Regions from separate parts of the Paracidovorax sp. genome, predicted to be linked through region 1. Evidence: riboswitches for the same ligand, from Rfam matches in the RefSeq annotation. Region 1 holds a riboswitch; the other holds the start of a gene.
What was found. A riboswitch is a leader RNA that binds a small molecule or an ion and turns the genes downstream of it on or off. The one in region 1 is predicted to bind glycine.

Region 1 (7,717 bases):
CGTGTTGGGCACGGGGAAGGACAGCGTGGGCGCGTGGAAGCCGTAGTCGATGAGGCGCTTTGCCACGTCTTCGGCCATGACGCCGCTGGTTTCCTTGAAAGCCCGCAGGTCCAGGATGCATTCGTGCGCCACGTGACCGTTGGCGCTCGCGTACAGCGTGGGGTAGTGGTCCTTCAGGCGCGCGCTGATGTAGTTGGCGCTGAGGATGGCGGTTTCGGTCGCGGCCTGGAGGCCGTCGGCGCCCATCATGCGGATGTACATCCAGCTGATGGGCAGCACGGCGGCGTTGCCCAGGGGCGCGGCGCTGACGGCACCGTTGCCGCCGGGCACGCCGGCCGTGGCATGGCCGGGCAGGTAGGGCACGAGGTCTTCGACCACGCAGACCGGGCCGACGCCCGGGCCGCCGCCGCCGTGGGGGATGCAGAAGGTCTTGTGCAGGTTGAGGTGGCTCACGTCGCCGCCGAATTCGCCGGGCGCGGCCACGCCGACCAGGGCGTTCATGTTGGCGCCGTCCACATACACGCGGCCGCCGTGCGCGTGGACGAGCTGGCAGAGTTCCTTGACCTGCGTCTCGAACACGCCGTGGGTGCTGGGGTAGGTGATCATCACGCAGGCGAGCTTGTCGGCGTGCTGTTCGCACTTGGCCTTGAGGTCGGCCAGGTCCACGTTGCCGCTGGCGTCGCAGGCCGTGACCACCACCTGCATGCCGGCCATCTGGGCGCTGGCGGGGTTGGTGCCGTGGGCGCTGCTGGGGATCAGGCAGATGTTGCGGTGGCCCTGGCCGCGCGCCCGGTGCCAGCCGCGGATGGCGAGCAGGCCGGCGTATTCGCCCTGGCTGCCGGCGTTGGGCTGCAGGCTGATGCCGGCGTAGCCCGTGGCCTGGCACAGCCAGGCGCGCAGCTGCTCGTCCAGCTCGGCATAGCCCTGCAGCTGGTCGGCGGGCGCGAAGGGGTGGACGTGCGCGAATTCGGGCCAGGTGATGGGGATCATCTCGCTGGTCGCGTTGAGCTTCATGGTGCAGGAGCCCAGCGGGATCATGCTGCGGTCCAGCGCCAGATCCTTGTCGGAGAGCTGGCGGATGTAGCGCAGCATGCCGGTTTCGCTATGGTGCGTGTTGAACACCGGGTGCGTGAGGAAGGCGCTGCTGCGCTGCAGGGCGGCAGGGATCAGCGCGGCCACGCCGGATTCGGCGTAGTCGGCGAAGGTGGGCAGGGTCTGGCCGTCCTTCGCGAAGATCTTCCAGAGCAGTTCGACGTCAGCGCGGGTGGTGGTCTCGTCCAGCGAGATGCAGAGGTATTCCTTGAAATAGATCCGCAGATTGGCGCCCATGGAGACTGCGCGGGCAGCTATCGTTTCCGTAGCGGTGCCGGTGTGCAGCGAGAGCGTGTCGAAGGTCGGGTGCTCGCGCAGCGGCGCGCCCAGGGCCTTGAGGCCCTGCGCCAGGATGGCGGTGTAGGCGGCCACGCGGCGGGCGATGCGCGTCAGGCCTTCGGGGCCGTGATAGACGGCGTACATGCTGGCGATGACGGCCGGCAGCACCTGGGCCGTGCAGATGTTGGAGGTGGCCTTCTCGCGGCGGATGTGCTGCTCGCGGGTCTGCAGCGCCAGGCGGTAGGCGGGCTTGCCGTGCACGTCCACGCTCACGCCCACCAGGCGGCCGGGCAGGCTGCGCTTGTATTCGTCGCGGCAGGCCATGAAGGCGGCGTGGGGGCCTCCGGCGCCCATGGGCATGCCGAAGCGCTGGGTGGTGCCCACGACGATGTCGGCGCCCCATTCGCCGGGCGGGGTGATGAGGGTCAGGGCCAGCAGGTCGGCCGCGGCGATGAAGGCTGCGCCACGGGCGTGGGCCTTCTCGGCATCGGCCGCCAGGTCGTCGATGCGGCCGCTGGTGGCGGGGTACTGGGCCAGCACGGCGAAATAGTCGCCGTCCAGCGCGTCGTTCCATTCGGCCAGCGAGTTGGCCAGCACCACCTCGATGCCCAGGGGCTCGGCACGGGTCTGAATCACCTCGATGGTCTGCGGGTGCGCGTCGCCCGCGACGATGAAGCGGTTGCTCTTGGACTTGACCGAGCGCTTGGCCAGCGTCATGGCTTCGGCGGCGGCGGTGGCCTCGTCGAGCATGGAGGCGTTGGCGATCGGCATGGCCGTCAAATCGCACACCATGGTCTGGAAGTTGACCAGCGCCTCCATGCGGCCCTGGCTGATCTCGGCCTGGTAGGGCGTGTAGGCGGTGTACCAGGCGGGGTTCTCCAGGATGTTGCGCAGGATCACGCCGGGCGTGTGCGTGCCGTAGTAGCCCTGGCCGATGAAGCTTTTCAGCAGCTGGTTCTTGCCCGCGAACGCCTTCAGCTCGGCCAAGGCGCCGGCTTCGGTCGTGGCGGCGGGCAGGTCCATGGGCTGGCTGCGGGCGATGGAGCGGGGCACGATGCCGTCGATGAGCGCGCGGCGCGAGGCCTCGCCGATCACGGAGAGCATGTGGGCTTCGTCCGCCGCATCGATGCCGATGTGGCGGGGCTGGAATTCGGTGGCGTTCTCCAGGGCGGAGAGCGGAGGCAGGGCGGTGGTCATCGGCGGCGTTCGGTCGGGGCGTGGCGGGGAGGGCCGCCGCACCCGGCGGCGGCCGGGGGGGCGCAGCGGCAGCGGCGGGGTCAGGCGTTCTGGGCGAACGCGGCGTAGGTGGTTTCGTCCATCAGGCCGTCCAGCTGGGCGGCGTCGGAAACGCGCACCTTGAAGAACCAGCCGGCGCCCAGCGGGTCGCTGTTGGCGAGCGACGGGTCGGCACGCAGGGCCTCGTTCACTTCGACGATCTCGCCCGACACGGGCATGTACACGTCGGCCGCGGCCTTGACGGACTCGACCACGCCGGCCACTTCGCCTTGCTCAAAGGTCTTGCCGACTTCGGGCAGGTCCACGAACACCACGTCGCCCAGCGCGTCCTGCGCATGCTGGGTGATACCGACGATGGCGGCGTCCGCCTGGGCCGTGTCGATCCACTCGTGGTCTTTGGAAAACTTGACGCTCATGGGGAAACTCCAGAAAAAAGAGGAAGGAAGACGATGTTTGAAACGATGGCGCCGATGCCAGCAGCGACTGTAGCCGTCCGGCAGCGGGGCGCGGGCCTCATGAAGGGCGGCCCGCGCGACCCGGCGCAGCGCAGAGGCGGTGCAGGCGGCCGCCGGCCGGAGCCGGCCGCGCTTCAGCCGCGGTAGTAGCGTGCGGGGGTGAAGGGCATGGCCGCCACTTCCATCGGCACGGCCTTGCCGCGCACGATGGCGTTCACCCGCGTGCCCAGCGCCGCGAAGGCCGGCGTCACGTAGCCCATGGCGACGGGCCGGTCCACGGTGGGGCCCAGCAGGCCGCTGGTGACTTCGCCGATGCGCTGGCCGTCCGGCGACTGCAGTTCGGTGTGCTCGCGCACCGGCACGCGCTCCAGCGCCACCAGGCCCACGCGCTTGCGCGTGAGCAGGGCCGGGTCGTCGATCTGGGCGAGCACCTTGTCGGCGCCGGGAAAGCCGCCGGCGCGGGCGCCGCCCGTGCGGCGCACCTTCTGGATGGCCCAGTTCAGCGCGGCTTCGGGCGGGGTGGTGGTGGTGTCGATGTCGTTGCCGTAGAGGCACAGGCCCGCCTCCAGCCGCAGCGAGTTGCGCGCGCCCAGGCCGATGGGTTGGACCTCGGGCTGGGCCAGCAGGGCGCGGGCCAGCGTCTCCGCCTGCGCGGCGGGCACGGAGATCTCGAAGCCGTCTTCGCCCGTGTAGCCGCTGCGGGTCACGTAGCAGTCGCAGCCGGCGATGGAGGCGGCCGTGCCGGTCATGAAGACCAGGGACAGCACTTCGGGCGCCAGGCGGCCGAGCGCGGCGGCCGCCTGCGGGCCTTGCAGCGCCAGCAGGGCCTGGTCGGGCAGGGGCTGCACTTGGCAGAGGTGGCCGATGCGTTCCTGGATGTGGGCGATGTCGCCGACCTTGCAGGCGCCGTTTACGATGACGAAGAGGTCGTCGCCCCGGTTCACGAACATCAGGTCGTCGATGATGCCGCCCGCGTCGTTGAGCAGCAGGCCGTAGCGCTGGCGGCCGATGCCCAGGCCCTGCACGTCCACCGGGATCAGCGTTTCGAAGGCGGCTGCGGCATCGGGGCCCGACAGGCACAGCTGGCCCATGTGCGAGACGTCGAAGAGGCCTGCGGCGGTGCGCGTGTGGTGGTGCTCGGCCATCAGGCCGGCGGGGTACTGCACGGGCATGGAATAGCCCGCGAAGGGCACCATGCGCGCGCCCAGTTCCAGGTGCAATGCGTTGAGCGGGGTGGTCAGCAGCGGGGCGGCAGACGCGGGGGCGGACGAGGACATGGCGGCAATCTCCACAGGGGCGAACAGTGACGCGGCCGGCCCCGGTGAGGAGGCTTTGGCCGCTGCATGTGCCCCGCTGTCCGCTTTACCTGAGAGATTCACCGTGCCGGGCGGCCGTCAATGCGGCTGCGGGGCGGGGTTTGCTCCTTCGGTGGGCCGCTCTGCCTGCAATGCGCGCGCGGCGGCCTCTCTCCAGCAAGGGAAACGCCCGCATCCCTGCGGGCGCTCCTGTCAGTCCTTTTGCCTGAGCGTTCGGGCGGTTGGTGCCCTGCGCCTTCGGCGGCTGCCGCGTGGCGCGGCAACTCTCTCCTGACGAGTGGGCGGAGTATAGCGGCGCGAACGCGTGGCCAAGAGCCGGTGGGCGATCCTCGTGAAATTGTCGATAGGCCCGTTGAAGCAATTTGTTGCATTTGGTGCTGCATCCAAATGCCGGCCTCGTGGGTAGAGCCTGGGCAGACCCGTGAAAAGCACAGGCTGCCATCGATTCCATCCACTGTTGTTTCACCCGATTCCAAGGAGCACCCCATGCGCAACATCCGCCTCTCCCGTATCGCCACCCTGGCCGGTACCGTGTCCGCCGCTGCCCTGCTGGCCGCCTGCGGCTCGATGTCGTCGTCGCCGTCCTCCGGCATGGCCTTCTCGCAGGCCAGCCTGCCCGCGTCCATCCAGGTGCCGGCCGGCAACAAGGTGGCCTGGGAGACCGTGGGCAAGGGCGACATCACCTACGAATGCAAGGACAAGGCCGGCATGCCCGGCCAGGTGGAATGGACCTTCGCAGGCCCGGATGCCAAGCTGATGGACCGCAGCGGCAAGCAGGTCGGCAAGTACTACGGCCCGCCCGCCACCTGGGAGGCGAACGACGGCTCCAAGCTGACGGCGACCCAGCTGGCCGTGGCGCCTTCCACCGCCGGCGCGCTGCCCTACCAGCTGGTCAAGGCCAACCCTGCCATGGGTAGCGGCGCGCTGACCGGCGTCACCTACATCCAGCGCGTAAACCTCACGGGCGGCGTGGCCCCGGCCAACATGGCTTGCACCATGGCCAACAAGGGCCAGAAGACCACCGTGCCCTACCAGGCCGACTACATCTTCTACAAGGCGGCCTGACCGGAATCGCTGCGCTGGGCAGCATCGGCCGCCCCAGGCGTGCAAGGGGAAGGGCGGCCGGGCCTGCGGCATGCACTACGATGCCGCAGATCCCTCCACCACCCTCCCAGCCCGCCCTTGAACGCTGCAGCCGACCCTTTCGACTACGACGCCGCCCTGGGGGCTTGCGCCCGGGGTGACCACCAGGCCCTGCAGCGCATCTACGAGCGCGAAGGCCGCTACCTGCTGGGCGTGGCCCTGCGCATCGTGCGCGAGCGCGCCCAGGCCGAGGATGTGCTGCACGACGCCTTTCTCAGCATCTGGCAGCGCGCGGGCAGTTTCGACGCCGCGCGCGGCGCGGGCCGGGGCTGGATCTACAGCGTGGTGCGCCACGCGGCGCTGAACGTGGTGCGCGGCAGCGGACGCGACGTGCGCCTGGACGAAGAAGCCGTGGAGGCCATCGACGACCAGGCCGCGCTGCAGAACTACCGCAGCCGCATCGACCCCTATGAACTCGGTGCCGACCTGGGCCGGCTCGATACCTGCCTGGGCCGCCTGGAGCCGGCGCGGCGCGATTGCATCGTGCTGGCCTACGTGGAAGGCTGCTCGCATGGCGAGATCGCCGAGCGCACGCAGACGCCGCTGGGCACCGTGAAGGCCTGGATTCAGCGCGGCATGCGCGCGCTGCGGGAGTGCATGGCATGACGAGCCGATCGACACCGGATTTTTCCGACCCTTCCAATCCTGAGGATCTCGACGCCCTGGCCGGCGCCTATGTGCTGGGCACGTTGCCCATCGCGGGCCGCCGCTCGGTCGAAGCGCGCCTGCCGCACGACGCGGCACTGCGCGCGGCGGTCGAAGCCTGGGAAGAGCGCCTGCATCCGCTGGTGGCGCTCGCGCCCGCCGTGGAGCCATCGCCCGCGCTCTGGCCGCGCATCGAGCGCAGCGTGGGCGGGGCCGGTGCGGCAGCTGCCCGCCGTCCGCGTGCCGCAGCCGCGGCGCCCTCGGCCCTCAGCGCGTGGTGGAACGACCTGCGCCTCTGGCGCGGGCTGGCCGCAGGCGGATTTGCCGCTGCGGCCGTGCTGGCGACGGTGCTGGTCGCCGGGCCGGGCTTGCTTGGCACGCCCGCCGGGCCGCAATACATGGTGGTGCTGGTGGCGCCGGGCGGCACGTCGCCCGGCTGGGTGGTGCAGGCCTCTTCGCGCTCGGGCCAGCTGCAGCTCAAGCCCCTGGCCGACACGCCCGTGCCGCCGGGCAAGTCGCTGCAGTTCTGGACCAAGGCCGACCAGTGGCAGGGGCCGAAATCGCTGGGCCTGGTGCGGCCGGGCGAGCCAGTGCAGGTGCCGATCGACCGCCTGCCGCCGCTGGAGGCGAACCAGCTCTTCGAGCTGACGCTGGAGCCCGAGGCCGGCTCACCCATCGACCGGCCCACCGGGCCGATCGTGTTCATCGGGCGGGCCGTGAAGATGATCTGACGGCGCTCTGGTTTCGATAGCTGCCTGCGCAGGCAGCGCGGGCGCCAGGGCCGGACTTCCCCGGGGCCCTGGCACCCCTGTCGCGTGCGCCTTCAGCCCAGCAGCAGCGCGTCGTCCGCCAGTTTTTCGCCGCGCACCTTCTCGAACATCTGCAGCAGGTCGGGCACGTCCAGGCGGCTGCGTTCCTCGCCGGCCACATCGAGCACCACCTGGCCCTGGTGCAGCATCACCGTGCGCTGGCCCACGTCCAGCGCCTGGCGCATGCTGTGCGTGACCATCATGGTGGTGAGCTGGTTCTCGGCCACGATGCGGGCGGTGAGCTGCAGCACGAAGTCGGCCGTGCGCGGGTCGAGCGCGGCGGTGTGCTCGTCCAGCAGCAGGATGCGCGAGGGCTGCAGCGCCGCCATCAGCAGGCTGACGGCCTGGCGCTGGCCGCCCGAGAGCAGGCCGATGCGGTCGGTCAGGCGGTTCTCCAGACCCAGGCCCAGTGTGGCGAGGCGTTCGCGGAAGGTCTCGCGCTGCTGCGTCTTCACCGCGCCGCGCAGGCCGCGCAGCGTGCCGCGCTGCTGGGCGAGGGCCATGTTCTCTTCGATGGTCAGGTCCTCGCAGGTGCCGGCCATCGGGTCCTGGAAGACGCGCGCCACGCGCTTTGCGCGCGCCCAGACGGGCTGGCGGGTCACGTCTTCGCCGTCGATGGCGATGCGGCCCGTGTCCACCGACAGGTCGCCCGAGATGGCGTTCAGGAAGGTGGATTTGCCGGCCCCGTTGGAGCCGATGACGGTGACGAACTGCCCGGCCGGGATGTCCAGCGACATGCCGC
Region 2 (7,717 bases), on a different contig from region 1:
TATAGCGTGCGGCGATGTGCCCTTGCCCACAATCGCGCCCTCGCCTTCCCAACACCACCGCCCCCGCCACAGGAACCCGCCATGCAACATCCCGCAGCCGCCACCACCCTCCGCCGCCGCCCGATTCCTTCCATTGCAACCGTCCTGGCCTGCGCCGCGGCGGTCCTCGCGGTACCTGCAGCTGCAGCCGCCGAAGCCTCCGCTGCAGCCGACTGGCCGCGCCAGCCGATCACGCTGATCATGGGCTTTCCCGCGGGCTCGGGCGTGGACGTAGTGGCCCGGGTGGTGCAGGAGCCGCTGTCGAACAAGCTCGGGCAGCCGGTGGTCATCGACTACAAATCCGGAGCGGCCGGCAACATTGCCAGCGAGTACGTGGCCCGCGCCAAGCCGGACGGCTACACGCTGGCCTTCGGCACGGCAGCCACGCACGGCAGCAATGCGGCGCTCTACAAGAAGCTGCCCTTCGACGTGGAGGCGGATTTCGTGCCGGTGGGCACGCTGATCGACGTCTCCAACGTGCTCACCATCAACCCCGCCGTGATCGACGTCAAGACGCTCAAGGAGTTCGTCGATGAGGTGAAGGCCCACCCGGGCAAGTACAACTACGCCTCGACCGGCAACGGCGCGGGCACGCACATGGCGTTCGCCGAATTCAACGCGCGCCTCGGCCTGAACATGGTGCACGTGCCCTACAAGGGCGGGCCCGAGGCCATCACGTCGGTGGTGCGTGGCGAGACCTGCTGCATCATGAACCAGGTGCAGACCGTGCTGCCGCACTACAAGGCCGGAAAAGTGCGCCTGCTGGGGGTGACCACCTCCAGGCCCGTGGCCGCGGTGAAGGAGGTGCCCACCATCGCCTCCAGTGGCCTGCCCGGCACCCAGGGTTTCGATAGCGCGATCTGGTTTGGCATCTTCGCGCCCAAGGGCACGGATGTTGCCCTCGTCAAGAAGCTCAACGCAGCGCTCAAGGAGGTGCTGGAGCAGCCCGCGGTGCGCGAGCGCTTCGAATCGCAAGGCAACGCCGTGCGCATCGAAACGCCGGAGCAGTTCCGCCAGACCGTGCATGCCGACCGCGCCAAGTGGGCGCAGGTGGTGAAAGACGCAAAGATATCCATCGACTGAGATCGCAGCGCCGACCGAAGCCAGCCCCATCGCATCCCGCCCGCACGCCATGAACAGCCCCTCCCCCGCCGCCGGCCTGGCCGCGCTCGAAAAACGTCTGCAGCACGACCTGCTGACCCTCAACTGGCGCGCCAAGCCCTGGCTGCCCCAGCGCACGCACGCGGGCCAGCCGGTCATCGACGTGCTCATCATCGGTGCCGGACAAGCGGGCCTGGCGGCCAGCATGGCGCTCGTGCAGCAGGGCGTGCGCTCGGTGCTGCTGGACCGCGCCGAACACGACTACGAAGGCCCCTGGGCCACCACGGCGCGCATGGAAACGCTGCGCTCGCCCAAGGAGCTGACGGGCCCGGCGCTGGGGGTTCCCTCGCTCACCTTCCGCGCGTGGTTCGAGGCCCAGTGGGGCGACGCCGCATGGGCCGCGCTCGACAAGATCCCGCGCCTGCAGTGGATGGATTACCTGCGCTGGTACCGCCGCGTCACCCGTGCCGACGTGCGCAACGGCCATGCGGTCACCGCCGTTCGGCCGCGTGGCGACGGCCTGGTGGAGCTGGACGTGCAGGCGCAGGGCCTCGCCACGACCTGGTTCGCGCGCCGCGTGGTGCTGGCCACGGGCCGCGACGGCCTGGGCGGGCCGCAGATCCCGGCCTTCATGCAGGGCGTGGACCGCAGCCGCTGGGCGCATTCGTCCGATGTGCTGGACTACGCCACGCTGCGCGACCTGCGCGTGGGCGTGGTGGGCGCCGGCTCCTCGGCCATGGACAGCGCCGCCACGGCGCTGGAATGCGGCGCCGCCAGCGTGGACCTGCTGGTGCGCCGCCCCGACCTGCCCCGCATCAACAAGTCCAAGGGCTCGGGCGTGCCCGGCCTCACGCACGGCCACCACGACCTGCCCGATGCCTGGAAATGGCGCATCCGCCACTACATCAACACCACGCAGGTGCCCCCGCCGCACGGCAGCACGCTGCGCGTCTCGCGCCACGCCAACGCCTTCTTCCACCTGGGCTGCCCGGTGCAAAGCGTGCATGAGAACCCGGCCGACGGCGCGCTGCACGTCGCCACGCCGCACGGCAGCTTCGCCTTCGACTTCCTGATCGTCTCGACCGGCTTCGCCATCGACTGGGCGCGCAAGCCCGAGTTCGCGGCCATCGCGCCCTACGTGCGCACCTGGAGTGAGCGCTACACGCCGCCGCCGGGCGACGAAGACCAGGAACTGGCCGATTCGCCCGACCTGGGCCCGGTGTTCGAGTTCCGCGAAAAAGCCCCCGGCGCCTGCCCCGGCCTGGAGCGCGTGCACTGCTTCTGCTACCCGGCCGCGCTCTCGCACGGCACCGTCTCGGGCGACATCCCGGCCATCAGCGACGGCGCTCGCCGCCTGGCCACCGGCCTCGCCAGCCTGTTCTACCGCGAAGATGTGGACTACCACTTCGGCGTGCTGCAGGCCTATGCCGAGCCCGAACTGCTGGGCGACGAATGGACGCCTGCGGACACTGCCCGGCGCGTCCTGCCCCGCTGAGAACGTGTTCACGATCTCCTTCCGGCCCCACCGCACCGCAACGCATCGCCCATGACCACCACCGACACCTCCATCGCTGCCCACGACACCATCGACCACATCGCCGGCCTCGCACCCGGCAGCGCGGCCCACGCCGTGCGCCACCAGCGCGACAAGGTCGCCACCGCCACGCAGGGCTGCGAAGACGCGCTCTTCGGCGCCGGCCTGCCCGGCGGCCTCTCGCAAGCCGAGCGCCTGGCCGTGGCGCACGACATTGCCCGCGTGAGCGGCCTGCCCGCGCTGGCGGCGCACTACCGCGCGGCGCTGCAGCCGCTGCATGCCGAGCCGGCCGTGCAGGCGCTCGTCGAGACGCCCGGCGCCGCGATCGCGGATGCACGCCTGCAGGCCATCGTGCATTTCGCCCGCACCCTCGCCACGCAGCCGGCCGAAAGCGACCAGGCCGCCCTGCAAGCGCTGCCCGCTGCGGGCCTCTCGGTGCCCGACACGGTGCTGCTGGCGCAGCTGATCGGCTTCGTCACCTACCAGCTGCGCGTGGTGGCCGGCGTGGCCGCGCTGGCGCAGCTGGGCGATGCAGGCAGCGCGCCCGCTGCTGCGGCAACGGCGCAGGCGGCGGACGCCGCCCCTTTCGTCCACCCCGCCAACCTGCCCGCGCCCGGCGAGCCGCTGCGCGTGAACGGCTACACCAGCGAGACGCTGGACTGGAAAGCCTGGCTGCCCGTGCTTGACCCGGCAGTGGCCACGCCCGAGCAGAACGCGGTGCTCGACCTCAGCCACCCCAAGGCCCGCACGTCGGATTTCTACCTGCTGCTGGCGCACCAGCCGCGCGTGCTGTCCGAGCGCTCGCAAGCCTTCAACGCCATCATGTACGCGCCCGGCGGCCTCTCGCGCGCAGAGCGCGAAGTCGCGAGCACCGTGGTGTCGCGCGTGAACGGCTGCGTGTACTGCGCCTCGGTGCATGCCCAGCGCTTCGAGCAGCTCGCCAAGCGCAACGACGTGATGGCGCAGATCTTCACGGACCCCGATATCGCCGGCACCAATGCGCGCGAGCGGGCCATCGTGCACGCCAGCGCGGCGCTCACGCGCACGCCCGGCACGTTCGGCGCGCAGCACCTGCAGCCGCTGCGCGATGCCGGCCTGTCCGATGTCGAAATCCTGGACGCGCTGCATGCCGCCGCCCTCTTCGCCTGGGCCAACCGGCTGATGCTGAACCTGGGCGAAGCGGTTTTCCCGCAGGCCCGCTGAACCAGCGGCCGCGCCGGGCGCTTCGCGCGGTGCGGTTTCGCTGCTACGATCCGCCCCGCAGGAGAGCGGACGGCCGGCACAGCGGGCGTTCCACCGAAGGCGCAAACTCCCATACACGCTCAGGTACCGTACTGCACACCATCGAATGCCGTCTGGAGAGCCGCCACCACACCCAGTGGCGCACCGAAGGAGCAAGCCCTGCGCCGTGTTGGCGTGCGGTGAATCTCTCAGGTACCAAGGACAGGGGGAGCGGCAGCTGGGCCACGCGCCTGCTGCACGCTATTGAATTCATAGCTGCCTGCGCACGTGTGTCCAGCACTTGAACCCTCAAAGGCTTCAACATGCGCGTGATCGTCCTCGGCGCCGGCTTGCTCGGCACCACCTCCGCTTACTTCCTCCAGCAGCTCGGCCACGAAGTGACCGTCATCGACCGCCAGGCCACGCCCGGCGCAGAGACCAGCTTCGCCAACGGCGGGCAGATCTCGGTGAGCCATGCCGAGCCCTGGGCCAATCCGGGCGCACCGCTGAAGCTGCTCAAGTGGCTGGGCCGCGAAGATGCGCCGCTGCTGTTCCGGCTGCGCGCCGATATGCGGCAGTGGCTCTGGGGCCTGCAGTTCCTGCGCGAATGCACGCCGGCGCGCACGCGCCACAACATCGAGCAGATCGTCGCGCTAGGCACCTATAGCCGCGACACGCTGCAGCAGCTGCGGCGCGACACCGGCATCCGCTATGACGAACGCACGCAGGGCATCCTGCACTTCTACACCAGCGCCAAGGAGTTCGACGCGGCCCTGGCCCCGGCCGAACAGATGCGCCAGCTCGGCTGCGATCGCCGCGTGGTGAACGCCGACGAGGCCGTATCGCTGGAACCTGCGCTGGCCACCATCCGCCCCCAGCTGGCCGGCGCCACTTACACGGCCGCGGACGAGTCAGGTGACGCCAACCTCTTCACCCGCGAGCTGGCGCGGCTGGCCGAGGCGGCCGGCGTCCGGTTCCGCATGGCCTGCCACATCACCGCGCTGCGCACGGTGGGCGGCGCCATCGACCACGTGGAGATCACCAATGCCGAAGGCCGCTACGAGCGCGTGAGCGCCGACGCCTACGTGCTGGCCATGGGTTCGTTCAGCCCGCTGCTGGCCGAGCCGCTGGGCCTGCGCCTGCCGATCTATCCGGCCAAGGGCTATTCAGTGACGCTGCCCGTGCGCGATGCCTCCGCCGCCTACACGGCCAGCCTGACCGACGACGAATACAAGCTGGTCTTCTCGCGTTACACCCGAGCCGCGCAGGACGGACAGCCCGCGCGCGACGTGATGCGCATCGCCGGAACGGCCGAGCTCAACGGCTACGGGCGCGCGCTGAACCACGTGCGCTGCGAGGCCATCGTGCGGCGCGTGGAAGCGCTTTTTCCTGGTGCGGGCGACACGGCGGGTGCGCAGTTCTGGTCGGGCCTGCGCCCGGCCACGCCCAGCAACGTGCCGCTGATCGGCAAGACCAGGCTGCCCAACCTGTACCTCAACACCGGCCACGGCACGCTGGGCTGGACGCATGCCTGCGGCTCGGGCAAGTCGATCGCGCGCATCGTGAGCGGGCTGGCGCCGGAGCTGGACTTCGCGTTCGCCGGGCTCCCCGCGGCATCCGCCCCCGCCTGCTGCCGGCCTGATGCCTGAGGCCCGCTTGCCCTGCGGCGAACGGGGCAGCGGGGCAGCGCAGCTCGGCGGTGAAGATGCGCGGCGAGAGGCGCCTGAGGCGCTCAGTTCGCCGCGTTGCCCACGAACACGGTCAGCACGCCGGTGTAGCCGTAGAGCCGGTCGTGCGCGATCTCGCCGGCGGCGAAGAAGCCCACCAGGGGCACGTCGCCCAGCGCATGGCGCACGATCTGCAGCTCCGCGCTGGGCCCGCCGAAATGCGGCCCGCCGCGGCCCGAGCAGCTGACGTAGATGGCACCCAGGATCTGCCGCTGCTGCGCCTCGCCCGGCGCGTCGGCGCCCGCCAGCGCGCGGGTGAGCGCGTTCTCGTCGTAGGTTTCGGGCGCCAGCTCCTCGCGGATCTCGGCGCAGATGCGCATCAGGTCGGCGCGCGCCGCAGCCACATGGCGCTGGCAGAAGGCCAGCCGCATGCCAGACTCCACGCGGTCGGCCAGGGCCACACCGCGCCGCGCGGCATCCAGGCCCACGATGTGGCGCACTCGCACGTCGGTGCCGAAGTGGCCGGTGCGGCCCTGCGGCTGCGCGCCCGCATCCACCAGGCCGGCGAGCGTGGCGCGCACCTTCTGCAGCGCGGGCTGCGGATCGCCGTCGAGCGAGACTTTCAGGGTCTCCAGCAGGACGTCGAGCGCGGGCCTGTGGTCGAGCTCCAGCGCGACGTTGTCCTGCGCGGCGGTCACCGTCATCAGCGGGCCGACGGGCTGGCAGCCCTGGGTGACGCGCGAGAGCAGCTGCACGCCGGCGCCGAAGGCCACGCCCGAGAGGCCGCCGTCGAACACGCCACCCGCCGCGCCCTGCCCCGCGATGTTGCCGTTGCCGGCCACGGCGAACTGCACGCTCTGCGCACGGCTGGCCGCCAGGCCGCCGAACAGATAGCCGGTGGCGGTGCGGTCAGCCACCTCGGCGATCAGCTCGGCGAGTTCGGGTGTGCCGCCATCGGCATGCACGAGGGCGGTGTGCGCCGTGAAGCCCCCCGCCGCCGCGCCGCTGCGCGAGAGCGGCGCCACGCCGGAGAAGACGCGGTACTGATCGGCCGGCACGTCCAGCAACATGACGGAGAGCGCCGGCTCGTCGAAGTATTCGGCGTTGTTGGCCGCAACGCCCACGCCGACGGAGCCACTCCAGTCGGTCACCTCGGGCAGCTCGGAGGCGAGCCAGTCGAGCAGCTCCGCCGCCGCATGCGCGTAGTGGTCGGTGATGTAGATCAGGCCCAGCGTGGGCGCGGATGCGTACTGCGGCTGGGCCATCTGCGCGCGCAGCTGCGCCAGCACCAGCGCAGCGGCCATGTTCCATTGCGGATGGGTGGCGTGTCCGTGGGGAAAGAGGGGCATGGAGGGATTGTCAGGGAAGGGCCGCGAAGGCCCAAGGCGAAGGGGCAAACGAAGCGGACCGGTCCCGCGCTCCGCCCGCGGGCCGGCCGAAGAAGGTGGGCTCAGCGCGCCGTGCGCGAGCGCCCGCTGGCAGCGCGCGCCGGTGCAGGCGCAGGCTTGCGCGCGGAGGCTGGGGTGGCGGTCTTGGCCGGGGCCTTCTTGGCAGGGGCCTTGGCTGCCGCGCGCGTGCTCGCCTTCTTGGCGGGTGCCCGGCGCTTGGTGGCGGCCTTGGGCGCATCGGCGGCAGGCGCGGCACTCGCCGCCCTGCGCGTGGCCTCCTGCACGCCCTGCAGCCCCTGCGCGGCCAGGTGCGATGCCATGTCAGTGGCGCTCTTCACGGCTTCCGCGGCCATGTCGCGCGTGGCATCAAACGCGCCCTGGTGCTGCGCGACGTCTTTCAGCGCATTGGCCGCGATCTGCTGGAACTGCGTGCCCAGCGCCGTCCACCATTGCATGGGATCGACCACGCCGGCGGGCTGGTCCGCGTCGGCGGCGGCATCGGCCTGCGCATCGGCGTCAGGGCCGGCTGCGTCTTCTGCATCGCGGTGTGGGGCTTGGTACGCGGGGGCGCTGGCCTGCGCAGCCGCATCGGCCGCCGCAGCCGGCTTGGGCGTGAACGCGCTGGCCAGGTCACCCATGGCCACGTTCATGCCCTTGAGCGTGGCGAGGGTCATCTTCTGCACCTCCAGCGCCTGCACGGTGGCGGTGAGCGCACGCGAGTTCTGGTCGAGCCAGAACTGCACGGCCTTCAATTCCTCGATGCGCTT

Region 2: another riboswitch for glycine. It lies ahead of AC3A84_RS17175 (D-amino acid dehydrogenase); the one in region 1 lies ahead of gcvT (glycine cleavage system aminomethyltransferase GcvT).

Annotation. Positions count from the first base shown of each region.
Region 1 covers NZ_JBXYZY010000021.1:536,629-544,345, reverse strand. Annotated here, with positions in the region: gene gcvP (aminomethyl-transferring glycine dehydrogenase) at 1-2,568, opposite strand, end outside; gene gcvH (glycine cleavage system protein GcvH) at 2,649-3,023, opposite strand; gene gcvT (glycine cleavage system aminomethyltransferase GcvT) at 3,197-4,339, opposite strand; glycine riboswitch at 4,406-4,545, opposite strand; glycine riboswitch at 4,562-4,661, opposite strand; gene AC3A84_RS09330 (DUF3455 domain-containing protein) at 4,865-5,443, shown strand; gene AC3A84_RS09325 (sigma-70 family RNA polymerase sigma factor) at 5,561-6,127, shown strand; gene AC3A84_RS09320 (anti-sigma factor) at 6,124-6,897, shown strand; gene AC3A84_RS09315 (ABC transporter ATP-binding protein) at 6,990-7,717, opposite strand, start outside.
Region 2 covers NZ_JBXYZY010000040.1:234,641-242,357, forward strand. Annotated here, with positions in the region: gene AC3A84_RS17160 (Bug family tripartite tricarboxylate transporter substrate binding protein) at 82-1,122, shown strand; gene AC3A84_RS17165 (SidA/IucD/PvdA family monooxygenase) at 1,172-2,635, shown strand; gene AC3A84_RS17170 (CMD domain-containing protein) at 2,687-3,877, shown strand; glycine riboswitch at 4,020-4,131, shown strand; gene AC3A84_RS17175 (D-amino acid dehydrogenase) at 4,219-5,544, shown strand; gene AC3A84_RS17180 (FIST signal transduction protein) at 5,628-6,911, opposite strand; gene AC3A84_RS17185 (PhaM family polyhydroxyalkanoate granule multifunctional regulatory protein) at 7,013-7,717, opposite strand, start outside.